4 regions of the Alteromonas sp. KC3 genome follow, and region 1 is predicted to be linked to each of the others. Evidence: predicted binding sites of a transcription regulator. Region 1 holds the regulator's gene; each other region holds the start of a gene.
What was found. Region 1 encodes sigma-54, which starts transcription at its own class of promoters, with help from an activator protein. Its sites were predicted from a motif close to GTTGGCACGNNNNTNGNNT; they were not measured.
Positions count from the first base shown of each region.

Region 2: the regulator sigma-54 is predicted to act here: its motif matches at 4,089-4,107, upstream of JN178_RS05125 (flagellar hook-length control protein FliK).
Region 3: the regulator sigma-54 is predicted to act here: its motif matches at 3,881-3,899, upstream of nirB (nitrite reductase large subunit NirB).
Region 4: the regulator sigma-54 is predicted to act here: its motif matches at 2,009-2,027, upstream of JN178_RS13725 (PEP-CTERM sorting domain-containing protein).

Region 1 is NZ_AP024235.1:796,436-803,943, forward strand. It holds gene JN178_RS03540 (response regulator transcription factor) at 71-808, shown strand; gene mgtE (magnesium transporter) at 828-2,186, opposite strand; gene JN178_RS03550 (HPr family phosphocarrier protein) at 2,387-2,659, opposite strand; gene rapZ (RNase adapter RapZ) at 2,659-3,504, opposite strand; gene ptsN (PTS IIA-like nitrogen regulatory protein PtsN) at 3,563-4,006, opposite strand; gene hpf (ribosome hibernation promoting factor) at 4,020-4,307, opposite strand; gene JN178_RS03570 (RNA polymerase factor sigma-54) at 4,337-5,833, opposite strand; gene lptB (LPS export ABC transporter ATP-binding protein) at 5,907-6,632, opposite strand; gene lptA (lipopolysaccharide transport periplasmic protein LptA) at 6,635-7,189, opposite strand; gene lptC (LPS export ABC transporter periplasmic protein LptC) at 7,158-7,508, opposite strand, start outside.
Region 2 is NZ_AP024235.1:1,150,299-1,157,806, forward strand. It holds gene fliF (flagellar basal-body MS-ring/collar protein FliF) at 1-308, shown strand, start outside; gene fliG (flagellar motor switch protein FliG) at 322-1,362, shown strand; gene fliH (flagellar assembly protein FliH) at 1,430-2,212, shown strand; gene fliI (flagellar protein export ATPase FliI) at 2,205-3,539, shown strand; gene fliJ (flagellar export protein FliJ) at 3,559-4,005, shown strand; gene JN178_RS05125 (flagellar hook-length control protein FliK) at 4,297-6,498, shown strand; gene fliL (flagellar basal body-associated protein FliL) at 6,663-7,196, shown strand; gene fliM (flagellar motor switch protein FliM) at 7,248-7,508, shown strand, end outside.
Region 3 is NZ_AP024235.1:647,582-655,089, reverse strand. It holds gene JN178_RS02940 (nitrate reductase) at 1-723, opposite strand, end outside; gene nirD (nitrite reductase small subunit NirD) at 746-1,117, opposite strand; gene nirB (nitrite reductase large subunit NirB) at 1,151-3,700, opposite strand; gene JN178_RS02925 (SulP family inorganic anion transporter) at 4,023-5,588, opposite strand; gene JN178_RS02920 (hypothetical protein) at 5,861-6,148, shown strand; gene JN178_RS02915 (nitrate regulatory protein) at 6,482-7,508, shown strand, end outside.
Region 4 is NZ_AP024235.1:3,074,956-3,082,463, forward strand. It holds gene JN178_RS13720 (methyl-accepting chemotaxis protein) at 1-824, opposite strand, end outside; gene JN178_RS13725 (PEP-CTERM sorting domain-containing protein) at 1,287-1,952, opposite strand; gene guaA (glutamine-hydrolyzing GMP synthase) at 2,435-4,012, opposite strand; gene guaB (IMP dehydrogenase) at 4,083-5,552, opposite strand; gene xseA (exodeoxyribonuclease VII large subunit) at 5,653-7,005, shown strand; gene JN178_RS13745 (hypothetical protein) at 7,021-7,508, shown strand, end outside.

The sequences.
Region 1 (7,508 bases):
TTTAATAGAAAGTGGAATAATTTTAAGCAACCTCCGGTCTTGATTATTAAGGGCAAAATAGGAGCTAGCTATGATCCTTGTAATCTATAGTGACAACCAGTTTCAGCAAATCATTACGCAAAGCTTGAGCAAGCACGGATTCTTGCATGATGTGGTTTCAAATTATCAAGCTGCACTGTCATTACTTGATGCTCAGCACTATTCACTCGTCATCGTACAGTCCCACGCGCAACAGTTTTGCTTAGACCGTATTGAACGTTTGGTATTACAAAACCCAGACAGTTGGATTATGGCCGTTGACGGTCAGCAATTAACTAACGTGAGTGCTGATGAAGCGGATTATTTTGAGGTGGGCGTCGATGATTACCTTGGAGGCGCATTCAACGAGCGTGTGTTTATCGCTCGAATTCGTTCGCATATGAGAAGGAGTATGCCAAGCCTTGACACAAGCCTTCAAAAAAACGCAGACAACAGCATTCAAGCTGGGCCCTTTAAAGTTGATTTACGCTATCACAGCGTTACGTTAAACGGACAAGCCCTATCGTTAACTGCTAGAGAGTTTACCCTTATTAACTACCTCTGCCGTCACCCAAATCAGGTTTTTTCGCGCAATCAGTTATTGAGTGACGTATGGGGCTACAACCATGAAGGGTATGAGCATACCGTTAACACCCACATCAATCGATTGCGTAATAAGTTAGATAATGTAGCCAGTATAGATAACGGCGCACAGCTCGTTGAAACCGTGTGGGGTGTAGGATATAAGTTGAACTTAACCGGCTACGTCGACAAAGCACTCAGTGCGTAATGTGTATTTCGCTGAAAGGTTAGATAAGGAAAAGGGTAGCGGTACCCAAGAAGGCGAAAATACCTACAACATCAGTGATGGTAGTCAGGATAACGCTACCTGCTAATGCAGGATCTATTTTTAAGCGTTTCATAATCATAGGTAAGGTTGCGCCTGCTAACGCTGCTGCAATCATATTGACTAGCATTGCAAAGGCGATAATTACTCCAAGCATATAGTCTTGTTTCCATAGCGCGATTACCGAGGCAATCAGTACTGCCCAAATAGCCCCATTTAAAAAGCCAATGGACATCTCTTTACTAATTAACCAGCGGGAGTTACTCGCGTTGACGTGACCAAGTGCCATACCGCGTATGACCAGGGTAAGTGTTTGGTTACCTGCAACACCTCCCATGCTTGGCACAATAGTATTTAGAATTGCCAGCACGGCCAATTGACTTAAGGTAGCCTCGAATAAGTCGCTGACCATTGCCGCCATAAGGGCAGTGACTAAGTTAACCGCTAACCAAACAGAGCGACGTTTAGTGCTTTGCATGACTGGTGCAAAAGTATCTTCGTCATCGTCAAGACCCGCCATACTCATCATCGAGTGCTCTGCGTCTTCTCGGATAATATCGACTACGTCGTCAATAGTAATACGACCAACGAGACGATTGTTTTCATCTACCACAGGTGCTGATAACCAGTTATATCGCTCAAAGAGACTTGCCACTTCATCATCAGGCATATTAACGGGTATTGCTTCTGATTCTGTATCCATTACGTCAGACACTTTGTCATCTGTATCGGCGGTAAGTAAGCGGGTAACGGGGACAATACCAACAAGGTTATCGGTGCGATTTACTACATAAAAGGTATCGGTATTCTCAGGCAGCTCGCCTTTTAAGCGTATATAGCGTAGAACAACGTCAATGGTAACATCTGGACGCAACGTAATTGTGTCCGTGTTCATAATGAAACCAGCGGTCTCTTCACCGTATGATAGTGCTTGCTCGGCACGCACCCTATCTTGGGCATCCATAGAGTCAAGAATATCTTGTAAAACGGTTTCCGGAAGGCTACTGAGCGTTTCGGCTAAGTCATCCGTGTCCATCTCTTCCAATGCATCAACAACATTAGCCGGAAGCATTTTAGCGATGATGCCATTACGCACGTCATCAGAAAGCTCTTCTAATATATCACCGTGAAAATCGCCATCAATGAGCTCCCACAACTCATCACGAGTACGGCTGGGACTGGATTCAAGAATATGAGCAACATCAGACGGGGGAAGTTCTAACAGAAGCTTACGCACAGACACGAATTGACCGTTGTTCAATGCACCATTTAATGCACGAAGCTGAGTCTGTACGTATTTGGAAACAAGCGCTTCTGCCATAAGTAGCGAGTCCTACTAAGCTAAACTGAGATTAGATGAAACGAGCTCATCCCAATTTGTCTACAGTGCAATTTGGGATTTATGCAGTAGAATATCGCAATTGTGATGAAGCTGTCATGACAATTGCGAGCATAATGACGTTATTATGACTAAGTGTTGTTTATTTCGCCAATTCAAGTGCTTGTATTGGACGGGAGCACTTACTCGGCCTCGTTGAATTTGCCTTCAATTAGTTGCTCAATAGCTGCCATGGCTTCTTCGGCATCACTGCCTTGCACGACAACGTTGACCTGTTCACCTTGATGACTTTCAAGCATCATTAGTCCCAGCACACTATTTGCGTCAGCTTCCTTGTCACCCTTTTTAAGCACAATTTTGGCGTCAAATTGGTTGGCTAGTTGTACCAGTTGCGTGGCAGCACGGGCATGAAGCCCCAATTTATTAACGATTGTGAGTGTTTTCTCAATAATCATTACTGGTTCAACTCTCTGTGACGGATTTGAACGTCTGGATGAATTTCCAAAAATGTTTTTGATAACGCTTGGGCGATGTATACCGAGCGATGCTGTCCGCCAGTACAACCAATTGCCACGGTGACATAACTGCGATTATTGCGCTCTAAATGTGGAAGCCACGTTGTGATCAGGTTCTGTATTTGCCAAATAAATTTTGTTACTACAGGTTGAGAACCTAAAAATACTTCAACAGGCGCGTCTAGCCCAGTCAAGTGCTTTAAATCGGGTTCCCAATGAGGGTTGGGCAAAAAACGCGCATCAAATACATAGTCTGCATCTTTGGGAATGCCGTGCTTAAAGCCGAATGACTCAAACACAAGCACTAATCGCGAGCTTTTCTTACCAAGAATACGTTCGCGTATTAGCTCAGCGAGTTGATGAATAGTGAGTTTGTCGGTATCCAAATAGAGATCGGCTCGCTCGACAATAGGGGCCAGCAGCGCTGACTCTGCGCGAATGGCTTCAGAGAGAGACTTGTTGAGCTTGGCCAGCGGGTGCAATCTGCGTGTTTCGCTAAAACGCTTAACGAGCACATCATCACTAGCATCAATATACACAATGGTCATCGACCAAGACGAAGGCAGGTAATCAAGTATTTCAACTAAATCGTCTGGATTTTTAGGCAGGTTACGTACGTCTATGCTAACGGCGACTTGGTCGTATTCATCAACCACTGTGTGCGTTAGCGTAGGGAGCAAGTTAACCGGAATATTGTCAACGCAGTAATACCCTAAGTCTTCAAGAGCGCGCAGTGCAATTGATTTTCCTGAGCCCGAACGACCACTGATAATAATCAGCTTCACTTATATTCTCCCTTTACACTGATAAGCGCTTAATGCAGTAATGTTGTATAGCAGCGAGTTACGCTAACGCATTTATAATGTCATCGCTTGTGGTAGCACGCCTTATTGCCTTAATAGTGTCTTTATTACTCAGTTTGCCAGCGACTGTGGCTAGTGTTTGTAGATGACCTTCGGTTTGTTCTTCAGGTACTAATAGTGCAAAGAAAATATCGACAGGTTTTTCATCTAGCGCATCAAAATCAATAGCTGGTGTGCTGGTAACAACAATGGCAATAACTCTATCAAGGCCAGCTAAGCGACCATGGGGAAGGGCAATGCCGTTTCCGATACCTGTGCTACCCATTCGTTCTCTCGCCAACAAACTATTCAGTACTGTCGACTGGTCGATATGCGCGTTGTTCTTCGCAGCAATATCGGCAATGATCTCTAAAATACGCTTTTTACTATTACATTGAACCGCACATTCAGTGCGGTCCAGACTTACGATGGCTTGTATATCCATACTTAATTAACTACTAGTGCTTTTTAAGTTTTTCCTTATGCTTGATTACCTGCCGGTCGAGTTTATCAACCATGCTGTCAATCGCCGCATACATGTCGGTATTTTCTGAGGATGCGAATACTTCAGCGCCACTTAAGTGAACTGTCGCTTCTGCTTTTTGGTTTAATTTTTCAACGTTCAGGATGACATGCACATTAGAAATGTGATCAAAGTGACGTTCAAGTTTGCTGAACTTCGTATCGACATAATTACGCAAAGAGTCGGTGATTTCGACATGATGACCAGTAAGGTTGATTTGCATATTTCGTCTTCCTTATATTATTAAGCCCGTTAAATAAGGCTCTTGCGTTGGTTCGACGGCGGGATCGATAACGATTCCCGGTACTTTGCTATTGTCCGCCGGGCAACTTTAATGCCTTGCTCGGCCAACAATGAAGCAATCTTGCTATCACTTAGTGGTTTACTGGGTTTTTCAGCTGCCACCAGTTTTTTGATCAATGCACGAATGGCGGTTGATGAACATTCACCACCTGACTCCGTTGCAACATGGCTAGAGAAGAAATACTTCAACTCGAAGATGCCACGAGGGGTATGCATGTATTTTTGTGTTGTCACACGTGAAATAGTCGATTCGTGCATATCTACCATTTCTGCGACATCATTTAATACCATTGGTTTCATCATTTCTGGGCCATGTTCAAAAAAGCCCATTTGTTGCTGCACAATACAATTTGCTACCTTCATCAGTGTGTCGTTACGCGACTCTAGGCTTTTGATAAACCACTTGGCTTCTTGCATGTGTGAGCGGATAAATTGTGAATCGCTACTGTTCTTTGCACGGCGACTCATTGCGGCATATTGTTGATTGACGCTAAGTTTTGGCAGGCTATCAGGGTTCAGCTCAACCACCCAACGGCCATTCTTTTTGGTAACCGATACATCTGGAATAACGTACTCAGGTTCTTTAGTAACTAAAGCACTACCTGGGCGAGGATTCAAGGTTTGCAGCAAACGCATAGCCTCGCGAAGCTGATCTTCTTTCAATCGGCTCTTGCGCATTAAGGTGCGGTAATCTTTGCTGCTCAGCAAATCAGAATAGTCTTCTATTAACTGCTTTGCCTCGGCAAGCCATGGTGTATCATCTGCGAATTGGCGAAGCTGTACCATCAAGCACTCTTGTGGGGTGCGCGAACCAGAACCAATGGGATCGAACATTTGAATGCGCTTTAATACACATTCTACTTCGTCCATTTCAATGAGTTCCTCTTCATCTTCGCCAGAGGCTTCTTGCGCGTTAACCGCCTCTAAAATCTCTTCAAGAGTAACGGTTAGATACCCTGACTCATCGATAGAATCAATGATAGCCATTGCAATGGCACGGTCGGTGTCAGAAAAAGGGGTGAGGCGCATCTGCCACAATAGATGTTCTTGTATGTCCTCAGTCGTTTCACCTTGGAAAATTTGTTCGTCGTCACTGGCAGGTCCTGGTGCCGGCGCAGACGATGCTGAATAATACTCATCCCATGTGCTATCGATTGGCAATTCGTCTGGAAGATCATTTTTTTCTAGTGCATCGCCAGCTTCCAAAGTATCACTTGATGCAGTGGCAGAAGCTTCTACCCCACTGTCATCATTATCGATGTTATTTTTTTCAAGCTGAGGCTCGTCGTGGCCTTCTTCAACTTCTAATAGCGGGTTTGAATCCAACGCTTCTTGAATTTCTTGTTGAAGATCGAGCGTAGAAAGCTGCAACAGTTTAATGGCCTGCTGCAACTGAGGTGTCATGGTGAGTTGTTGGCTAAATTTTAGCTGTAAAGATGGTTTCATCTACGTCTTATTTAAATGCTCTAAATTGAATATACCTGAGCGAGATTGAAAAATGACAATCCGGTTACACTAACTATAGCCTGAATTGTTCGCCTAGGTATACATCCCTTACTTTTTGATTACTTAAAACCTGTTCCGCAGTTCCTTGCGCAATAAGCTCGCCATGACTCACAATGTACGCTTTTTCACAAACATCCAATGTTTCTCGTACGTTGTGGTCAGTGATAAGGATACCGATACCCCTATCTCGAAGATGTTGAATAATCTTCTTTATATCATTTACTGATATTGGATCAACACCAGCAAAAGGTTCATCCAATAAAATAAATTGTGGTTTAGCTGCAAGGGCGCGCGCAATTTCCACTCGGCGGCGTTCTCCCCCTGACAAACTCATCCCCGTACTATTACGTATATGGTTAATATTAAATTCATCAAGTAGCGCATCGGCTTCTTCTTCTTGCTGTTGTGAATTCAAATCTTTACGGGTTTGTAAAATTGCCATGATATTTTCATGCACAGTGAGCTTTCTAAATATAGATGCTTCCTGCGGGAGATAGCCAATTCCGCGGCGTGCACGCTCATGCATGGGCTGATGTGTTAACTCGTTGTCGTCAATTTCAATGGCGCCCTTATCAAGGGGAACAAGCCCAACAATCATATAAAATGTTGTGGTCTTACCAGCACCATTTGGGCCTAACAGCCCTACAATTTGACCTGTCGATACACTGAGGCTGACATCTCGGACAACCTGGCGTGATTTATACGCCTTAGCAAGGTTTCTTGCGCTCAAAGTAGCCATTGCTATTGGTTGCCCTCGTTATCTTGTTCGTTGTCCTTAGCATTCGTCTTGCGAATCGCTTCAGGAGTGAAAACAGTTGTCACTCTCCCTTCACCGTTGTCGTCATCGCCACCGGTTGCAAGCAGTTGCTCGGTAATCATATCAAAGGTAATACTGTCACCTTTTACCATACTGGTGTCTTGTTTTAGTTCAGCCTTCCCTGTAAGCGATATCACCCGATTAATCACTTCGTAGCGAATTTCATTCGCCTTAGCGGATACTGGCGTTCCATCTTCAAGCTCTTGTGTATAGCTCGCAGGGTTACCGCGTGCGACAAACACTTCTCTGCCTTCGCCCGCTGTCGCGATAACTTCAACTTCGTCGGCATTAATCACAAGCGAGCCTTGAGTAATTAGAACATCATCTTTGAACAACGATGTTTTATTTTTTCCATCAACAAATTGTGACTTAGCGTCGACTTTTATTGGCTTAGAAAAGTCATCTTCACTAGCGAAAACGGAACCACTAGCCAACGCTAAAATTAAGCTAGTTGCTAGGGGAATAAGTGGTTTGTACATGATCGATAAGCTCATATTCTTGGGTGCGTAAGTTTGCATTAAACCCATTGCTTTGAATGACATATTGCGACCCCAGTATCTCTACTGGTTGATCAGATGTCATCTGCTTGTTGTCTAAATTAATCTGAATGTATTGTGTCGTAATGGTTTTGACAAAGTCATCTGTAGTTTGGTTCTCTATCTGTACGTTATTTTCAAGCTGAATCAGCTCGTTGTTGTACAATGTACCTTCCACAGCGGTAACGACCCACGGTGACGTAGCGTTATCAGTATAAAGTGTGTAGCGTGGCGCACGGAACAATACAAAGCCAAGTTGATC
Region 2 (7,508 bases), 350 kb from region 1:
GGTTAGTTATAATAGTACTTATCATTTTTGTGATTCGTCCAATGCTACGCCGCTTAATTAACCCTGATGAGTCGAATGATGCAGAAGAGTTTGATGCGGATGAAGGTTTGGATCTTGGTGATGATACAATAAGCATGCTGACCTCAGAATTCGATGAAGGTCAAGTCGGCTTTGCACCGGATGGCTCGTTAATGTTACCAGACCTACACAAAGATGAAGATGTGCTTAAAGCAGTAAGAGCACTTGTAGCGAATGAACCAGAACTCTCAGCCCAAGTAGTGAAGGGCTGGTTGATGCAAGACGAGTAGTGAGAGAGTAATTATGGCTGAAGAACTCGCCAATGTTGAAGAACCGTCATACGACGTCAGTAAATTAGAAGGCGTCGAAAAAGCTGCAATCTTACTATTGAGTTTGTCTGAAGAAGATGCGGCGCAAATTTTAAAACACTTAGAGCCAAAGCAAGTACAGAAACTGGGTACTGAAATGGCCAAAGTGGATGATATGACGCAGACGAAAATAACTGCGGTACACAAACATTTTATTGAAGAAATTCAAAACTACAGCACCATTGGTTTCCAAAGCCAAGACTTTGTTAAACGGGCACTAACCGCGGCACTTGGTGAAGATAAAGCCGCTAACCTCATTGATCAAATATTGATGGGAAGCGGTGCCAAAGGTCTTGATTCACTTAAATGGATGGATTCGAAGCAGGTTGCCAGTATCATTAGAAATGAGCACCCGCAGATCCAAACCATCGTATTGTCTTACCTAGAGCCAGAGCAAAGTGCAGAAATTTTGGCGCAATTCCCAGAGAAAGTGCGCTTAGACCTTCTCATGCGTATTGCTAACCTTGAAGAAGTTCAACCGGCGGCACTACAAGAACTGAACGAAATTATGGAGAAACAGTTTGCGGGTCAAGCGGGTACTCAAGCAGCCAAAATGGGCGGCTTGAAGTCGGCGGCCAACATCATGAACTACCTAGATACTGCAATCGAAGGGCAGTTAATGGATGCTATCCGTGAGCAAGATGAAGAAATGAGCCAGCAAATCCAAGACCTTATGTTTGTCTTTGACAACTTGGTGGATGTTGATGATAAAGGCATTCAGGCCATATTGCGGGAAGTACAACAAGATGCGCTACTTAAAGCCATCAAAGGTGCAGACGAAGAGCTTAAAGAAAAGATCATGCGTAACATGTCTAAACGTGCAGCTGAGATGCTTAACGATGACCTTGAAGCACTCGGTCCTGTGCGTATTAGTGAAGTGGAAACCGCTCAAAAAGAAATCTTGTCTGTGGCTCGTCGTCTGTCTGACTCTGGTGAAATTATGCTTGGCGGCGGTGGCGGCGAAGAATTCCTGTAAGCGGATAGATGTGGTTGGTAACTAGTCAAACTGGGCGAGTGCCACGGCGTAAAAGTCAGGTAAAAGAATGACGGCAAAAAAAAGTTTTTCAGAAAGCGAAGCAAGTGAAGCTAAAAAGTGGGACTTACCTTTTGTGGACGATCCTCATGCGCCACGAGATAACGAACCCACTAATGCGTTAAATCGCCGTTCTGATTGGAAATACGAGCCCCCTGAAGAAGAGGAAGAGATCTTACCGCCCACGGCACAAGAGATAGAAGCTATTCGACAAGCAGCTTTCGACGAAGGACACCTAGAGGGTAAGACAACAGGCTTTGATGAAGGTAAAGCAGAAGGATTAGAAAAAGGGTACGCCGAAGGGTTAGAGAAAGGACAGGCAGAAGGACTATCGCAAGGGTTGGAAGAGGGAAGGCAGCAAGTTGCTACTCAAGCTGAGGTGTGGCAACTATTGGCGGAGAAACTTCATGATCCCTTATCGCAAGTTAATGATGAAACGCGCGATCAGCTTGTAAAACTCGCAGTCACACTGGCTAAAGCGGTGATTAAAACAGAAGTTACCACTAACACGCAGGTTATCCAGCAAGCATTAAGTGAAGGGATTAAAGCGCTTCCTATCAACCAAACTGAATATCAAATACACATGCACCCTGAAGATATTGCCATTGTGCAAGCGCATTTTGGTGAAGAAGAGATTGCAAAAAAAGGCTGGAACTTTATCGAATCTGCGGCAATGGAACGGGGAGGTTGTGACATTGCGACAGCTCATAATGCGGTTGACGTCTCGATTGAACGACGTTGTCGCGACGTTATCGAACAATTCCTTTTAAACCAAGGTCTATCAGATGACTAGCCCTTGGCACAATCATTTTGAGTCATTGACCAAACAGGTTACCTCTCCTCCCGTGGTCGCTGCTGGCAAATTAGTGCGAGGCATAGGACTAACGCTAGAAGCGGTTGGCTGCCAATTACCGGTTGGAAGTCAATGCTTGGTTCAGACCATCGAAGGCGAAATTGAAGCTGAAGTTGTTGGCTTTGGCGATGACATCACCTATCTAATGCCCACAGAAGCCGTGCGCGGTATTGTGCCAGGTAGCCGCGTTATGCCGCTTAATCGACAAAGCGGATTACCTGTTGGCATGGGGTTACTCGGCCGAGTAGTGGATGGAAATGGCCAACCCCTTGACGGTTTAGGTGCAATTGAGGCAGAAGCTCGCGCGCCGACGACTCGCCCTCCTATGAACCCGCTTATTCGCCGCCCCATTAATACACCAATGGATGTTGGCGTGCGGGCAATCAACGCCCTTAATACCGTGGGCGTTGGGCAACGTATGGGGCTGTTTGCCGGTAGTGGTGTTGGTAAAAGTGTTTTGCTTGGCATGATGACGCGAGGCTGCGAAGCCGATGTTGTCGTTGTTGGGCTTGTTGGCGAACGGGGACGAGAAGTAAAAGAGTTCATCCATGAAATTTTAACCGAAGAAGAACGACAACGGGCAGTTGTTGTTGCAGCGCCGGCCGATACCTCCCCACTGATGCGACTAAAGGGCTGTGAAACAGCAGTGACTATCGCCGAGTATTTTCGCGACAAAGGCATGAAGGTACTCTTATTAATTGACTCATTGACGCGATACGCCATGGCGCAACGTGAAATAGCGCTTGCTGTGGGTGAGCCGCCTGCAACGAAAGGCTATCCGCCATCAGTGTTTGCACGCTTACCTGCGCTGGTGGAGCGTGCGGGGAATGGGAGTGAGCGACAAGGCTCAATAACGGCGTTTTACACCGTACTGACAGAAGGTGATGACCTCCAAGATCCTATTGCTGATGCCGCGCGCGCCATTTTAGATGGTCACGTCGTTCTGTCACGAACCTTAGCGGACAGTGGTCACTATCCTGCGATAGATATCGAAGCATCTATCAGCCGCGTAATGCCTATGGTAGTAAGTGAAGAGCATCAGTTAATGGCGCGAAGAATTAGGCAGGTATACTCGAACTACAAGCAAAACCAAGATCTCATCTCAATTGGCGCCTATGCGAAGGGCTCTGATCCTCGCATCGACTTAGCAATCCGTGCAGAGCCGGCGATTAATGCGTTTTTGCAGCAGGGTATGAAGCAAGTACTGCCTTATGACGAAAGTTTGGAAGGTATGGCTGCTCTTGCCAAAGGCCTTGGGCAAGGTTAAGGGTAAGTTGTGACTCGCTATGTCTAAACAACTAGAACGTCTTGCAGAGTTTGAAAAAGAAAAAGAAGAACGTGAGGCGCGTTTCTATCAACAAGCTCAGCAAAATGTAAATCAACAAAAGCAAAAACTGTCTAGTCTCGAACAATATCGCATCGACTATATAAAAGGCATTCAACAAACAGGTCAAGGTGGTGTAACAGCTACTTACTACCAGCAACATCTGTCATTTGTGGGCAAATTAGACAAAGCGTGTGAACAACAGATGCAAGTTATTGCACGAGCGAAAATGGCGGCAGATCAGCGCAAGCAAATGTGGCTTAAGCAGCAGCAAAAGGTAAAGGCCGTTAATTTACTGCTGGATAAAAAGAAAGTGGCAGCACAACGCAAAGCGGCAAAGGAAGAGCAAGCAATGATGGACGAGTTTGCCACCCAGCGCTTTTATCGCGCCAAGAATTCACCTTTCTAAAGTTCTCGCTATTTCGCTGATTCATAAAACTATTCTTACCTATGTGGATGTGATTTTGATGGCGCTCTCCCATTTAAATACCAGTTGGCGCGCCCTTTGCAGTGCCTCTTTAAAGACGATTATTGAAACCATTACGAAGAACAAACGGATAAGTCTTTGCGGTATTGCCGCAAAGCGCCAAGTCGGGCGCAGTACCTTATTGTAAGCGCCTGTATATATTGTACAAATGCCTTTCAAACGCTGTTACCACACGTTTATAAAAGTGCTATCTAAGTAGGACGGTAGAAGATTATGCAACAAGTTGCCGCACAGAAAACAGACATTGCCGCTTTGCCTTTTGCTGCAAGCAGCACAGCTCAAGCTGTTGAAGCTGGAATTGACGGAAAAGCCGAAAGCCAAAAAGGCAATGGGTTTGATAGTCTTTACCAAGTTGCAAAAACTCAGGCAAACCAGGCAGAGCCAAAGCGAACTTCAACGTCCTCAAATACACCTGCAAATACAACTCATTCTGTAGTTCGCGAAGGAAAGGATAAGGATGCTGGGCATACCAATTTACCAAGTGACGAGAAGGTCTCAGACGCACCAACACCAACTCACGAAACTGAAGTAAAGGCTAAGCCAGCGCACGACACGCTTGTAGAAGATAACTCAGAATCGCCTGAGCTAGCGCAGCACAATGAAAACAAAGATGTCGATCAGCCACAGGATGCGCTTGAAGTGGAGGGGGATGTCGTCGTTAGTCACCGTACCGAGACAACGTATATTCTGGGTGAGGATGGGAAAAAAGATCCTGATGCTGGCGTCATCACTACGCCTGGTACACCCGACGGTAAGCCAGATAAAGAAGAGTCGGGAGAGCCCGACTGGATAGCTTATGTGGAAACCATCGCTAATCGTCAAAAAGACAGCGCTGCCGGCGAGTCATCACAAAGCGATGTAACCAGCGCAACTGATCTGGATGGCATTATAAAAGTTAAGGAGAGTGGCAGACTTTGGAAGCTGCCTGAAGACGTAGATAGCGAGTCGGTTGACTCTGTCTTGGCGCATTTATTGTCACAATTGCAAACCGCTAAGGAGCAAGGCGCGAGCGACAGTGAGTCATTAAATGCTGTGGGGGATGAACTGTTAAATTCACTGCGTACGTTAGGTGATTTATTGCGAGGTAGTAACCGCAAAGACGGTGATCCTGAACACAATGAGCTGCAAGCGGTTCAAAGTGAGCTCACTACCAACACCGATACTGACCTAAAAAACGAAGATGACTTAGCTTCGCTAATTGCGCAGTTACTCAATACGGAGCAGACGGAGTCTAGTCAAGCAACGAGTACCGCTGAAACAAGAATTGTCGAAGATGACGCTTCTGAGTCGTTGAGCCTTACCGCTGAAGAAGAGTTTATTCTTAGCCTTATTCAACAGGCTGCTAATGTCGACGGTAGTGAAACGAGTGCAGGGGCTGAGGGGAGTGATAATGCTACCCGTTTGGATGCATTGCTAGCGCAAGCAACTGAACAAGCCAAAGCAACAGACGGTAAACAGAGCGGTGGTAGCGAAATTAAAGCAGGCAATGAAAACAATGCAAATGGCGTGTCGATAGGGGCTGATGAAGCAGCGGGTTCATTACTCAACGCAATTGCTCAGCTTCCTTCAGAAACTGCGCAAAAGGCTACTGAAGCGTTAGCCGACCGAATAGTGGCGACTATGCCAAACGGTGCTCAACAGCAAAGTGTTAAGGCGAATATTATTGCGGGCATCAACGAATTCCAGCAGCAAGTTCAGCAAGGCAGAGAGCCTGGAATTGACCTGTCTGCCATTGTTGCGGATGCTGCTAAAGAAGCCGCGGTATCATCTGATGTGGCGGCAAGCTTAACAGTGCGTGTAGATAGTCAGGCTTCTCAGTTTTTACAGTTGATGAATACAACACAGCAAAGTGTTCATCAGGTAATGCAGGGGCAATTGGCACAAGTTGATACCGTTATGAACGAAAACAATCAGCTGCGCGCCGAGGCGTCAAAATCACAGCAGCAGTTTGAAGGTTTCGACAAGGCTGTCAATATTCATAAGCCTGAAGGGCAGCAACAGCTCAATGAGAAGATTCGTTGGATGGTAAACGCGCGCAATACCATGGCCGAAATTCGACTTGACCCACCTGAACTTGGCAGCATGCAGGTTCGCGTAAATGTGGCAGGTGATGCCGCAAGTGTAAGTTTTATTGTTCAATCGCAACAGGCCAAAGAGGCCCTAGCTGATGCAATGCCTAAGCTAAGGGATATGTTGCAAGAACAGGGCATCGAGTTAGGTGATGCGCAGGTAAGAAAAGACAATTCATCAAGCGGTGAAAATGGCCAGCAACTTGCAAATAACAATGACGGAAGTTCATCGGGTCGAGGAAACCGTGGAAATAATGACGGTATGGACGACGAAATGGGTGGAACCAGCGTGATTGAGCAGTCAGTTACGCGAGAGTTAAAAGGCGGTATCGATTTTTATGCATAAAATTTGTCCGCTTGATATGCGTTAGCAATTGGTAGCATGGTTATACTGCGCGCAAACTGATATTTTTGAGGTGTTGCTTACAGAGTATTTGATGGGTAAAACATTGCCATTTTTGGCCGAAACCCGATAATACGGTTTTTCGCGTTTAAATTGATGAGTTGCACATGGCTGAAGAAGAATTACAAGTAGAGGAAGGTGGTAAAGGCAAAAGCAAGATGATGTTAATCATCATTATTGCGGTGGTTTTAGTGGGTGGTGGTGCCGCGGCGTACTTTTTGCTGTTTGCCGGTGGTGATGAGCCAGCAGCCGAACAACTTGCTGAAGCCGATGCCGCCGCAGCACCCGCGAGCGCGACAGCTGGTGGTAAAGCAGAAATGGGTACCGCGCTTTATGTTGCCATGCCTAGGCCGTTTGTTTTCAATGTGCCGGGAAGTGGCCGAGACAGACTTGTGCAAATTAAAGTTCAGCTTTTGGTACGAGGCTCCGATAACGAAGAATTGGCAAAGACACATATTCCGTTAATTGAAGGGACCTTGCTTCAGGCATTTAGTATGTCAAATGCAGACGATCTTATTACCGAAGCTGGCAAAATTGAATTGCGCGAGCAAGCGGTGAGTGAAGTGCAAAAAGCACTTCAAGAAATTGAAGGCAAAGATGTTGTCGAACGTGTGCTTTTCACTGGCTTTGTCATGCAGTAACGCTGTGACAATTCTCAAGTGGCTAATCACACATTTAAATAGGTAAATACTGTGAGTGATTTATTATCTCAAGACGAAATCGATGCCCTGTTACACGGGGTAGATGATGTCGAGGAAGATGAAGTTGGCGGTGGAGGCGATTCCGATGCGTCTACACTAGAATACGACTTCTCCTCACAGGATAGAATTGTGCGTGGGCGCATGCCTACGCTGGAAATCGTGAATGAACGTTTTGCTCGCCACATGCGAGTGAGCTTGTTCAATATGATGCGCCGGTCGGCTGAAGTATCGATAAACGGTATTCAAATGATC
Region 3 (7,508 bases), 150 kb from region 1:
ATAGGCAAGAAGACCATTAAACAGCGCGACATCAGTTCCCGGCGCTATCGCTAAGTGCATATCAGCAATCGTACAGGTCTCGGTTTGCCTCGGGTCTATGACGACCACTTTCATATCGGGGTTTTGGCGTTTAGCTCGCTCAATTCTTTGAAAAAGAACGGGATGTGCCCAAGCAGCGTTACTGCCTGAAATCAAAATCAGGTCGGTGTTTTCTAAGTCTGAATAATCGCAAGGAACGACATCTTCACCAAATGCGCGTTTATATGCAGCCACCGCTGATGACATACACAGACGTGAGTTGGTATCGATATTGGCACTGCCGATAAAGCCTTTCATCAGCTTATTGGCAACATAGTAATCTTCGGTTAGAAGCTGACCTGAGACATAAAAAGCAACGGCATCCGCGCCATACTGCGCAATAGTAGATGTGATTTTATCTGCAATAACGTCTGTGGCCGTGTCCCAATCCACAGACTTTCCTGCTACGGTTGGGTGAAGCAAGCGACCTGATAAGTCGTTTGTTTCTAGCAGGTTTGTTCCTTTTACACACAATCTACCATAATTGGCGGGATGCTCGGGCGTACCAATAACGTTGTCCAGGGTAATGGTACGCTTACTCACGTTGCAACTGATATCTACACCACAACCCACGCCACAATAAGGGCACGTGGTTTGTTTAAGCTGCTCGCTCACAGCATCATGTTGTTGTGTAGCCATATTCATGTTCTTACCTTAGATTGTTGCACTATTGGGCAATGTAGACGTTACCGTCTTCAACTTTTACCTTAAATGCTCGCACCGACACATCGTCTCGCTCTTTACATAGCCCTGTCTCTAGGAAGTAATGCTCTTTATATAAAGGGGATGCCACTACCGGCGCACCACCAATAGAACCCAGCAACCCGCGATACAGCACATTGGCGTTGCCAATAGGATCAAAGTTGCTGATAGCGTAAACCTGAGATTCACCGTTCATTTTGATATGAAAGATAGCGACCTGTTCGTTCTCTATTAGTGCGCATACGCCGCTATTGGTGACTAAATCACCGGTAGTGCACGCGCAGTACCATACTGTTTCTTCAGTGGGCATTGCGGATAAATCGTGTGCTGCCGTCATTAGTGTGCTCCTTTTGTCTTTTATTCAGTCGTTTTACACCATAGACACTGGGATAAACTGCCCAACGCCTGCGGCTTTTTCGGCTACGGTTGCAGGCCTTACTTGCCCGCGCTCAGAGACAAACTGAATATTGGTGTCAGTTTCAGAACTATTTACAAACTGGCGAAAACGCTTGCGTGACTGTGGGTCTTCAATCGTGGTTTTCCACTCGCATTGATACGCGTCGACTACCGCATCCATTTGCGCTTCAAGCTCGCCATTAATGCCTAAAGCGTCATTGATGACGACATCTTGTAGGTAGGCCAGCCCTCCTTCTAAGTTGTCCATCCACACCGACGTGCGTTGAAGTCGATCGGCAGTTTTTACATAAAACATCAGCACGCGGTCGATGTATTTGATTAAGGTTTGCGTGTCTAAGTCGGTGGCGAAAAGGTCGGCATGGCGAGGCTTCATACCGCCATTTCCGCAGACATAAAGGTTCCAACCTTGTTCCGTCGCGATAACACCAATATCTTTACTTTGAGCCTCTGCACATTCACGGGTACACCCTGACACCGCGAACTTTATTTTGTGCGGCGCGCGTAAGCCTTTGTAACGATTTTCAAGGTCGATAGCGGTACCCACAGAGTCTTGAACCCCATAGCGGCACCAGGTACTGCCTACACAAGATTTCACCGTTCGAAGCGCTTTGGCGTAGGCATGTCCTGTCTCAAAACCACCTTCAACAAGCTTTTGCCAAATATCCGGTAGTTGCTCAACACGGGCGCCGAATAAATCGATACGCTGGCCACCTGTGATCTTTGTATAGAGTTGATATTCTTTTGCAACTTCACCAAGCAATATGAGCTTCTCTGGCGTAATTTCACCACCAGGTACACGTGGTACCACAGAGTAGGTACCGTCTTTTTGCATATTCCCTAAATAAATGTCATTGGTGTCTTGCAAAGGTAAATGTGACTCTTTAAGGATATAGTCGTTATAAACCGATGCGAGTATTGAGCCCACAGCGGGTTTGCAAATTTCACACCCTAGGCCTTCACCGTGCGCCTCAAGCAATTCATCAAAGGTACGAATACCGTTGACTTTGACAATATGAAACAGCTCTTGGCGGGTATAGTTAAAGTGTTCACAAATTGCTTTTGACACTTCAACACCGCGCTTTTCAAGCTCCCCGTCGACAACATTTTTGAGTAATGCCGCACAACCGCCACATCCTGTGCTTGCCTTGGTTTCGCCTTTTACGTCTGCCACGCTGCAGCAGCCACCATCGATGGCCGACACAATATCGCCTTTGGTCACATTCAAGCATGAACAAATGGATGCCGTGTCAGGTAGCGCATCTGCACCTAAAGCCGGAGTGTCACCGGAGGTGGGTAAAATAAGGCTCTCGGGGAATTCAGGAAGTGCAATATCATTAAGCGCATACTGCAACAGCGTGTCGTAGTCGCTAGTGTCACCAACTAACACGGCGCCTAGTACTCTCTTTTGTTCGCTGTCTACCACCAGTTTTTTGTATACACCCTCAGGTTGATTAAGATAGGTGTAGCTCAACGCCCCTTCCGTGCGTTCGTGCGCATCACCAATAGAGCCAACCTCAACCCCCATGAGCTTTAACTTTGTGCTCATATCTGCGCCTGTAAATACGCTGTCACCACCAGTGAGATGGCTTACTGCCGTGCGTGCCATCGTATAACCTGGCGCAACAAGGCCAAATATTTTGTTGTCCCACAGCGCGCATTCACCAATAGCATAAATATTCGGATCAGACGTTAAGCAGTGATTATCAATGGCAATACCGCCACGCTCACCAAGCGTTAATGACGCTTTTCTGCCTAGTTGATCAGAGGGACGAATTCCCGCTGAGAATAAGATCATGTCGGTTTCAAGTTCACTGCCATCAGCAAAGACCATTTTGTAACGACAGCTATCACCCGCTTCAATTGACTGAGTGGCCTTTTGCGTATGAACGGTAACCCCTAGTGATGAAATTTTTTGCTTAAGTACATCGCCGCCCGTCGTGTCTAGCTGCACAGCCATTAGCTGTGGGGCAAATTCAACAACATGCGTATCAAGCCCTGCCTGCTTGAGTGCATTGGCAGCTTCTAGACCAAGTAAACCACCACCAACAACAACCCCAACCTTACTGACACTGGCAGACGCTTCAATAGCCAGTAAGTCTTCAATGGTTCTATAGACTAAACAGTGTTCTTGGTCGTTACCTTTAATTGGCGGCACAAATGGATATGACCCTGTTGCCAACACCAGCTTGTCGTAATCGAATTTTTGACCTTCAGAAGTAACAACGGTCTTATTCTCTCTGTCGATGTCTGTCACTATGGCATTGGTCACGACATTAACGCCCCATGACGCATATTGTGCAGGCGTAGTTAGCGCCAAGTCATCTGCGCTCGCGCCGCTAAAGTAGGACGATAGATATACACGGTCATAGGCGAGCCGAGACTCCCCGCAAAGTACGGTTATGTCGGCGTTTGCATCGCTGTTATGTAGTTGCTCGACAAAGTGGTGTCCCACCATGCCATTGCCTACGACTACGATGCGCGTTTTTGAATCAGATGACGTCATGTTTTTCCCCTTTCTTCGGGACAAAAAAAAGCCCGCGCCAACTTTCGTTGGTGCGGGCTTCGTTGCCTACTTTCGTTAAGTATTGACAAGATACCTAACTAACACATTTTACGGAGTGTTATGAATCACACTTCTAGCAATCAACACAAAATTACTAGTACACACTTTACGTATAGTGATATCCAATAACAGTGCCAATTACTTAACTAATTGTTTTTACATTAAATATGACAAAAACGCCGGATATTTCTAATGCTCAGATGCACCAAACAAACGCATTCATGTATTCGCTTGGTGCAAACTTACTGAGTGTGCATATCTGCTATGCAAGTTTGTCCGTAGCCACGCGATAACGCGGGTCTTCCACCACATTAATCTCTACAAATTTGTCTGCCTTGCGCAGCAAGCAGCGGCACTCGTCACTAATATGGCGAATGTGCAGCTTTTTACCTTGCTCTTCATATTTGTCAGCCAAGGTATCTAACGCATCAATACCCGACGAGTCCCAAATGCGAGAGTCTTTGAAATCAATCACAACATCGTCTGGGTCGTTGGCAATATCAAACAAGTCTTTAAAGTGAGACACTGAGCCGAAGAAAAGCGGACCATCAAGCTCGTACACTTTCCAGCCGTCGTTATCGATATGTGATTTTGCCTCGATATGACGTGCGTGTTTCCATGCAAACACCAATGCAGACACAATTACGCCAACCACAACGGCTATTGCCAAGTCAGCAATAACGGTAACGCCAGTTACCAAGAAAAGTACAAAGGCATCTTCTTTGTTCACGCCGCGAATAATTCTAAACGACGCCCACTCAAATGTTGCAATGACCACCACAAACATAACGCCAACCAGTGCCGCTAGTGGGATCATTTCAATAAGAGGGGCAGCAAAAAGAATAAAGCCTAGCAGTACCACTGCCGCTGTAATACCAGACAAGCGACCGCGACCGCCTGAATTAATATTGATCATGCTCTGTCCAATCATGGCACAACCACCCATACCGCCGAAGAAACCGTTAACCGTGTTAGCAACACCTTGACCAACACATTCTTTGTTTCCGCGACCACGGGTATCTGTCATTTCATCAATCAATGAAAGGGTAAGTAGCGATTCAATTAAACCCACCAAGCATAAAATAACCGAGGTAGGCAATATAATCATGAAGGTTTCCCATGTGAACGGCACCATAGGTATGGCAAAGCTTGGTAGCTCACCCGCAAGTGTCGCGGAATCACGCTGGTCCGCAGGTAAAAGGTCGCGTACAAAGTCGATAACCGTGCGCGCTTCTAAATCTAAACCATGCACCAACGCCGTTACCGTAACAATAGCCACCAATGAAGCTGGTACAGCGGTTGTTAACTTAGGCAGCAAATATATGATTGCCATGGTCAGTGCCACCAAGCCTAGCATCCAATAGAGTAATGTACCTTGCATCCATTGCAGCTCACCTGCGCCGTTAATCACCTTAAACTGACCAAGCTGCGCAAGGAAAATAACAATGGCGAGCCCATTAACAAAACCTAGCATTACGGGGTAAGGCACCAGTCTTATAAATTTTCCTAACCGGAATACCCCGCATAGTATTTGCAAAAGGCCTGCGAGAATTACAGCGGCAAACAGATACTGCACGCCGTGCTGTGCTACAAGGGCAACCATTACAACCGCCATAGCGCCGGTTGCGCCAGAAATCATACCTGGACGACCACCAATGGCAGAGGTAATTAGGCCCATCATAAATGCCGCGTACAAACCAATCATTGGTTCTACACCGGCCACAAATGCAAAAGCTACGGCTTCAGGTACCAGTGCTAGCGCAACGGTAATACCTGAAAGCACGTCGTTCTTTACATTACTGTCTTTACTGGTAATTAAATCGAACATGTTCTCTCAGAAGCTTAAGTGTTAAACACAAAAGGCCGCCTTGGCGTTTCAACAAAATGTGGAACACCAACACGGCTTTTAAAAATTTGTTGGCGATTCTATCACCATTATCGCTCAAAATCGCCACGTAAACGTTTAAATTAGCGCTCGCTTGCTGACAAACAGCACACACCGTGGCATCGTAATGCCAGTATTTTTTGCGAAGTGCGTGGTACATCGCACACTTTATCGATTAAAAATAATGGCTATCACTTCACTATTAAGGAGTTAACGTGGTCCCTTATATCTTGACTATTTTATGCGTGCTGGTTGCTGGCGCTATCCACTGGGCATCACCCAAGGCTTACTGGAAAGCGACAATGGTATCGACAGCAATTATATTGCTCTTTTCTGTCGCGGCGCTTTTCATCTTTCAGGCGTCAGGTATGTTAGTAAGCGAACATACTGGTGAGAATGCAGATTTCTCTGGGCAGATGCTAAACATTACTATTCTGGTCTCTTTCTTCGGTTTCCTTATTTCTCTGTTTGTGGGGTGGTTTTTGCGCGTAGTACGCAACTAGCGGTATCGAGGTTGCACCACAATGGCGCAACCTCTTGGTTTTGTTTTCACTTTTAGCCCTTCTCACTCCTATCTCTTCTCATTCTTACCTCTTTCTTTTGTTACCTTTAACGCATTCGACTTCTCTTTTTAAACGTCTTTCATTACACAGCGTTTTTCTTTACCCATAAATCAAGCGCGTTGGCGCGACTCATATACATTCTTACTTGATGCTGAAATAAGAGAGTGTTGCGATTTCACTCAGAAAGGCATAGCTGTTGCAAGGTATCGTGACAAGTACGCTAACAACAAAAAAAGTACGTTCAATACGTCACACAGGTACACCCGTAGAAACATGCTAAAACAAAAAGAAACTTCTGCAGCGCTATGTAGCGATGCAACTAAACGTTTTTTACTTGCGGCTAAACACGCAGAAATTACCGTGTTAGAACAGTTGTCGAGCAATTGTCGCATTGTTATTGCGGTTTGTGATCTTGTGCACGCACTACAAAAAGAGCGCGGCGCCAGTAATATCTTTTTGGGCTCAAAGGGAGCGCGTTACTCAAGCGCTAGGCTTCAATATATCAGCCACAGCGAAAGCGCTGAGTCACTGTTAAAAAGCCATTTAAAATCGCTTTACCTTACCAATGCGGTAAGCTCGGGAAACCCGCGTTTACTCAGCAGTATCACGCTAGCAATGCAAGCCACTGACTATTTGCCACACCTTAGAGAACAAATTAGCAAGCAAGGATTCTCCGCACTTGAATCAACACGTGCATATAGTCGACTTATTGCCAGCTTGTTAACTGTTATTTTCGAAGCCGCGGATATTGCCAGTGACCCTGATATCACTCGGCTGCTTGTTTCTCTTTTTAACTTTATGCAAGCCAAAGAGTACGCAGGACAAGAACGCGCATGGGGCGCAATTGGATTTGCTGAAACTCACTTTGAGTCTCATTTGTGCGAAAAATTACATACCTTACAACACGCCCAAGACCATCACTTTACTATTTTTAGTGAGTTCAGCCCACCTGCCAGTATGCAATCATTTTGCGAATTAAATGAAAGTGAAGCGACATTCGATGTCTTGCGGTTACGAAAAATGATTGCGCAACTAAGCGATGGTAGCCCTATTTCTGAGGCCATATCAGAAGTGTGGTTTGACGTGGCAACACGACGCATCGATGCATTGCAAACAATTGAAGTTCAGCTTACTCAATCATTATTGGCGCAAGCAAATCAAAAAGTGATAGACGCCAAAAACGAAATGACAAACCATCAGCAATTGCTCGATAAATTCAACGATGAACATTTAAGTGAAGGCTCGCCACTGACCTTGTTATTCGACCCTAACATGCCTGGTCTTGTAGAAGATGCTGGCA
Region 4 (7,508 bases), 2.3 Mb from region 1:
ACGTTTCTAAATAGGCTTGCTGCTCTGTCTGATATCTGATGAACCGTTTTTTCAAGTTTGTCGATGGTGACAGAAATAGCGTCATTTACTTCGCCTATTTCACACTTACTGCGCTTTTCTACTCGACTTGTTAAATCGCCTTCACTGACCTTATTTAATACTTTTCGCACGTAATTAAGTCTGTCTTTCAACGTTTTACCGAAGTAGAGTGCAATTCCCAGAGACACCAAGCCACCCACGCAGCAAAATATTATCAACGTATAAACCAAACGCGTGTTTTGTGAAGAATTTGCCTCTTTAAGTTGTGTAAGCTGTTGAGACTCTCGCTTTACAAGTTCTAAGCTTATTTTTTCAAGGCTTGATATCAGCGGCTTCATTTCATTAGCGATAATCATTGCCTCTGCATCTAGATTTCGCTTTGCCTTGCTAATAACTTGCATTTGTCTGGGCTTAATCTCATCAAATAAACTGCGCATTTCAACCAGTTTAGGATCATTTCCAAGAGCATTATTTAGATGTGTTAGCTCTTCCTCAACCGTAGACGTAGCCTTGATAGTTGCAATGGCGCTTTGCCTGATATCATCCTGAGAAGACGCGGCTATCAACGACTTTACTTCGGCATTGAGCGCTAGATTCGCTACCATGAATGTTAACGCCATATCTTGCCGACTTTTGAGGTCATCGATAGCGTCCTGAAGCGACTCACTTTGAGAAAAAAGTGTATTTGTTGCTAACCCGACAATAGACAAGCACACAAGAATTGGCACCGCACCAACGAGGTAGAGCTTAAACTGCCAACTTGCCATGTTTAGGTTTGAAAACATCCTGTCAATTCTTCTTAAGTTTAATTTTCAATAATACTTAACGAAAGAATAGACGAGTTCACACAACCTGCAAAAAATTTGAGATTTTAGAGCGTGTTGTGGGTTTCTGGACTTTTAATACTTCTAAGTAAGTTACAGGTAATAGGAGGAGTAAGTAGTTTTCTAGTAGATAATTTTAAGCACTATTATCGGTGACGATCGTGGAGCTAGAAGAGGCGCCTAAGGTGCGGCAAACACGCATTATTATCGCTATTGCAAATCCGTTTTTGTGACGAAATTAGTTCCGGAACGGAACATTATTCCGGTGATAATTATGTGTTTTTTCGTGATGCGGGAATACTGACTCGGCGTCAAATGTATAGCTGTTGGTATGAATTGATGCTGAGAATGACGTTAGTATTGTGATAGACCTGAATAAGAAGATGGTGCGTAAATGTTTTACGCACCTAAAATAGAATTCAGTTACTTTTTGGTTCTGCGGCGAACCACTAGTCCAGCCAAACCTAGTCCAATCATTACAATTGAGCCTGGCTCTGGAGCCGGGGTAGGACCTTGCTGTGGAGCATCAATTAAAAGAACGTATCTTTGCCAAGTACTATCAGAGTTAAGGTTTGTAGTTAAACCAGATCTCCAGCCTCCAAAAACATTGTCATTACTACTCATATGCCAAGACAAACGCTCAGAACCATCATCACCGGCACAACCAGGATCGCCGAAAAGGGATGTATTACAAACATCTGCGCTATTTTGGAAAATTCCAGATGTTGGTGAAAAACCTACAGAGCCACTTCCTGAACTTCTGTACCAATACGCCCCATTGAACAATTGAGTCTCATTGAGAGCAGTGGAAAGTACTAAAAAGTCAGACACTTTTATCGCAGCAAATAAATCATATGTAGTAGCACCATCACTAGAAGATGATGCCAAAGCCATATATTTCGATGAATCAACTCCAGCTAATAGTGAACTCCAAGAAAAAGAGCCAGAGTAAGCGCCTTGGTATTGTATCGTCCAACCGTCATTGCTAACGTCCGTTTTGAGTAAATCATTAGCAATACCTGTGATAATAGCGGAATGAGTTACAAAACTCATCAGACTTAAAATTACAAAACAGATTATTTTTTTCATTACATTGACACCTATTTTATATTAAATATTCGATGCGACATGCATAACAGGGTTATAAGCATTAGACGTACCAATCTATAAGAGCCTAATATTTCGAATAATATTTTTTATTCTGTTTTTGTATGTAAAGTATACTGACAGATTGAGTGTTTCAATCAACTACTGTTAATGAGGGGTAAAGTTTCAAAAGAGGTTATATTTTTCAATATCTGCCCTAGCTGAGCAAACCAAGTTCGACATACCGTTGTTGACTGGCTAGATGTATCTGAACGCTCTCCACGACTGTGATTCAAAAAACCTTTTTTGCCCGAGTTGATCATTGCAGTAATATCAGACAACTTGTTTTTAGCTTTAGCTATAGCCGTACCAACATGTTTTGTGCTTAAAGGCTTTGGATAGTAAGCACCTTCGCAGGCCATATATAAAAGGCTACTTTACAAAAATAAAGTAGCCTTATAAATCAATCCATTATTATTGATTAATTATTCCCATTCGATAGTCGCAGGCGGCTTACCAGAAATATCGTAAACCACGCGGCTAATACCGTCGATTTCATTGATAATACGGTTCGACACTTTGCCTAAGAAATCGTATGGCAAGTGGGCCCAATGCGCCGTCATAAAGTCGATGGTTTCAACAGCGCGCAGACTCACTACCCAATCGTATTTACGTGCATCACCCATTACGCCTACTGAGCGCACTGGTAGAAATACGGTAAATGCCTGACTTACTTTCTGATAAAGGTCGGCTGCATAAAGCTCTTCAATAAAGATAGCGTCAGCACGACGTAGTAAATCGCAATATTCTTTCTTTATTTCGCCAAGTACACGAACACCAAGACCTGGCCCAGGGAACGGGTGACGGTAAAGCATGTCATACGGCAAACCTAGCTCGAGACCAATTTTGCGTACTTCGTCTTTAAATAGTTCGCGCAGCGGCTCAACAAGACCTAGTTCCATATCTTCTGGAAGGCCGCCCACGTTGTGGTGCGACTTAATGACATGCGCTTTGCCCGTTGCAGAGCCAGCAGACTCAATCACGTCAGGGTAAATCGTACCTTGTGCTAGCCATTTCGCGTTCTCACGCTTGCCTGCTTCTTCATCGAATACACGAACGAACTCATTACCAATGGCTTTACGCTTAAGTTCAGGGTCTTCAATGCCTTTAAGACGCTCAAGGAATCTGTCCTCAGCATCAACGCGAATGATGTTAAGTCCAAAATGATCGCCGAACATTTCCATTACTTGGTCAGCTTCATTTAAACGCAATAGGCCGTTATCGACGAAAACACACGTCAGATTTTTGCCGATTGCACGGTGAAGAAGCATAGCCGTAACTGATGAATCAACACCACCAGAGAGGCCAAGAATAACTTCTTCATCACCCACTTTTTCTTTAATGCGTTCAATAGCATCATCAATAATGGCACCAGCGGTCCAAAGCTTCTCGCACTTACAGATATCCATAATGAAATGGGTAAGTAAGCGCATACCTTGGCGTGTATGTGTTACTTCAGGGTGGAATTGTACGCCGTAGAACTGTTTTTCTTCGTTATACATTGCCGCGTGCGGGCACGATGGTGTTTGTGCAACAGTTTCAAACCCGGCTGGAATAGACGCGACTTTATCGCCATGGCTCATCCACACATCAAGTAATGCCGAGCCATTGTCACTAATGGCGTCTTCAATTTTGTCCAACAGCGGGCTTGGCTTGATAACTTCAACTTGCGCATAACCAAACTCGCGCTTGTCAGAACCCTGCACCGCGCCACCTAATTGCTCAGCCATAGTTTGCATGCCATAGCACACACCTAGTACGGGTACGCCCGCTTCAAAAACGTATTGCGGCGCACGCGGAGAACCTGCTTCCGTCACTGACTCTGGGCCACCTGACAAAATAATGCCTTGCGGATTAAATTCACGGATTTGCTCTTCGGTCACATCCCAAGCCCAAAGCTCACAGTAAACACCGATTTCGCGAACACGACGTGCTATCAACTGTGTGTATTGCGAGCCAAAATCCAAAATAAGTATGCGTTGGTCGTGGATATTTGTGGTCATGTTTTATTTTTACCCGTTAAATAAAAGAACAAAGGCTGGTGTATTACCAGCCTCGCAGTCGTCGGTCGCCTTAACCTAAACGGTAGTTCGGCGCTTCTTTGGTAATGCTTACATCGTGCACGTGGCTCTCGCCCATACCGGCTGATGTTACACGTACAAACTGTGCTTTGGTGTTGAGCTCTTCAATAGTTGCACACCCCGTTAACCCCATTGCTGAACGCAAGCCACCCATCTGCTGGTGAATAATATTCGCAATTGGGCCTTTGTATGCAACGCGACCTTCAATACCTTCAGGCACGAGCTTTTCTGCATTATTAGATTCTTGGAAATAACGGTCTGATGAGCCATGACTTTGGTTCATTGCACCAAGTGAGCCCATTCCGCGATAAGACTTGTAGTAACGACCTTGGTAAAGTTCCACTTCACCTGGCGCTTCTTCTGTACCGGCTAACATGCTGCCCACCATTACACAGCTCGCGCCTGCGGCTAGGGCTTTAGCGATGTCACCTGAGAAACGAATACCACCGTCAGCAATGACAGGTATATCGGTGTCTTTTAGCGCTTCAACAGCGTCTGACACTGCTGTAATTTGTGGTACACCGCATCCTGTAACAATACGCGTAGTACAAATTGAGCCAGGGCCAATACCCACTTTAACCGCATCAACACCAGCCTCTGCCAGCGCTTTCGCACCATCGCCTGTTGCTACGTTACCCGCAATAATTTGTACATCTGGGAAGTCAGCGCGCACTTTCTTAACGCGATCGATAACACCTTGTGAGTGACCGTGTGATGTATCGATAAGCAACACATCAACACCAGCATCGACTAATAGCGCGATACGCTCGTCAGTACCTGGACCTACACTCACTGCTGCACCCACGCGAAGACGACCTAGTGAGTCTTTACATGCGTTTGGCTTGTTTTCAGCTTTTTGGAAGTCTTTAACCGTAATAAGACCTGTTAATTTGAACGCATCGTCAACCACGAGGATTTTTTCAATTCGATGCTCATGCATAAGGTCTAGTACTTGGTCTGAACTTGCGCCTTCTTTTACAGTGACCAGATCATCCTTACCGGTCATCACGTTGCTGATTGGCAATTCGAGACGTTTTTCAAAACGTAGGTCACGACCTGTAACAATACCGATAAGGTTATTAGCTTCATCAGTTACAGGGAAACCTGAGTAACCAAGGCGCTTGGAAAGTGCAATGACTTCGCCAATAGTCGCGTCCTGTGACACAGTTACCGGATCAGACACCACACCACTTTCGTACTTTTTCACTTCACGTACGTGCTTAGCTTGCTCTTCTGGCTTCATGTTTTTATGAATAAAACCAATACCACCCTCTTGCGCTAGCGCAATAGCTAGACGGGCTTCAGAAACCGTGTCCATGGCTGCAGACACCATTGGAATATTTAACGTTACGCCACGCGTAAGGCGTGTTTGTAAGTTGGCTGTGTGAGGGAGGACGGTCGAGTGGCCGGGAACCAGCAACACATCGTCGAACGTCAGGGCTTCTTGGATGATACGTAGCATGCAACAACACCTATTCAGTTGAGGGTTAATTGCGGCGCAATTGTAGTGTTTTTTAGTTTTCAGGTAAACTCTAAATGTATTAAACCCAGTGATTTTTTTTATGTTTACAAATTCGCCATCTACCTCTCGACAAATTTTAACAGTTACTAAGCTAAATCGCTTAGCCAGAACCGTGCTAGAAGGTGAAATTGGCCTTATCTGGCTATCCGCAGAAATCTCCAATTTTGTTGCCGCAGCGTCAGGGCATTGGTACTTCACGCTTAAAGATAATAAAGCGCAAGTTCGCGCAGCAATGTTTAAAGGCGCAAATCGCAATGTGCGTATTCGCCCGAAAGAAGGTGACAAAATATTAGTTCGCGCCTCTGTCGGCTTATATGAGGCACGTGGCGACTATCAGCTTGTTGTTGAACATATGGAAAGCGATGGCGAAGGGGCACTGAAACAAGCCTTTGAAGCACTAAAATTTAAGTTAAATAATGAAGGCTTATTTGATACTGCTCGCAAGCGCCCGCTTCCTGAAAAAATCAATCGAATTGGTGTCATTACGTCTTCTAGCGGCGCTGCGCTTCACGATGTACTAAGCGTTTTAAAACGCAGAAGCCCGCAGACGGAAGTCATTGTCTACCCCTCAATGGTCCAAGGTGATACTGCACCGACACAGCTTATTCATGCACTTCAAACTGCAAACCAGCGCAATGAAGTTGACGTTATCTTGCTCACGCGTGGTGGTGGCTCACTTGAAGATTTGTGGTGTTTCAATGATGAACGACTGGCCCGCGAAATAGCCCTTAGTGAGCTTCCTGTGGTAAGTGCTGTAGGGCATGAGGTAGACTTTACCATATCTGATTTTGTGGCAGATGTAAGAGCCCCTACCCCATCCGCAGCTGCCGAGATTTTAAGCCAAGATGCCAAAGCGCTGTATGCATTAATTGCACAACATCAACAGCGTTTAGGTCGCGCTATTCATCACGTCATTGAAACAAATAAACAGGGATTGAAGTTACAGAATCAACGACTAAATGCCCTGCATCCACAAAGTAAAATACAACATCAGTGGCAAACCCTAGATAGGTTGCAATTGAGACTACAACATCAGATTCAACGTGACTTTTCTCAATGTGACAGACAGTTGCATTCACTTGTCTCCAGACTAACTCAGCAATCACCTGCATCAAAGCTTGCCGCAGCACAAAACAAATTATCGAGCGAGCAAAGCCGTCTTAATAGCGCGATGCAGGCATTTATAAAAGCGAAAAAAAGTGAACTTGGAGGCAAAGTGTCACTCTTACAGTCGGTAAGCCCACTCTCTACGCTAGCAAGAGGCTACTCAATTACATTGTCAGATAAAGATACGGTTAACAAAGTAGCTACTGTAAATATTGGCGATGAGATAAAAACGCGAGTGACTGACGGCGAAATAACCAGTACAGTAACAGGTATTCACCAGCAATAGGAATGCTGCGACAACATGGCACCATACACCACTGACTCGAGCTCATCACGTGATTATCACGTAATGAGTGCAGCAGAAAACAGACAGAGGGTTAAACCTCGCACTAAACATGCATTTAATGCCGTGCTACTGTTGTCTGTTGGTACATTGTTCGGACATCAGGCGAACAGTCAGCAGATAAATAATTCAGTGTCCGTGTTTTCAACATACCCCAGTGAAGCGCTTGAATCGTTGTGCTCACAATCTACGCTAACAGCGTCATGTAGCGAAGATGCAATTGCGCCCACAACGTTGATTAATGCAATTCAAACCACTCGGGTTTTTAGTGCATTAACACCGTTTGCCGAAGGAAGTGATTACGAACTACTTATAGCGAATGTGGGCCACAGCGAGATTGACTTAAGCTCGCAATTTGTTGAGTTTACATTGCAGTGGCGCGGAATCGAAATTGACAGTGCAATGTTTAACACTGCACAACGCGCTTCTTCAAAAGACCAGCTTGC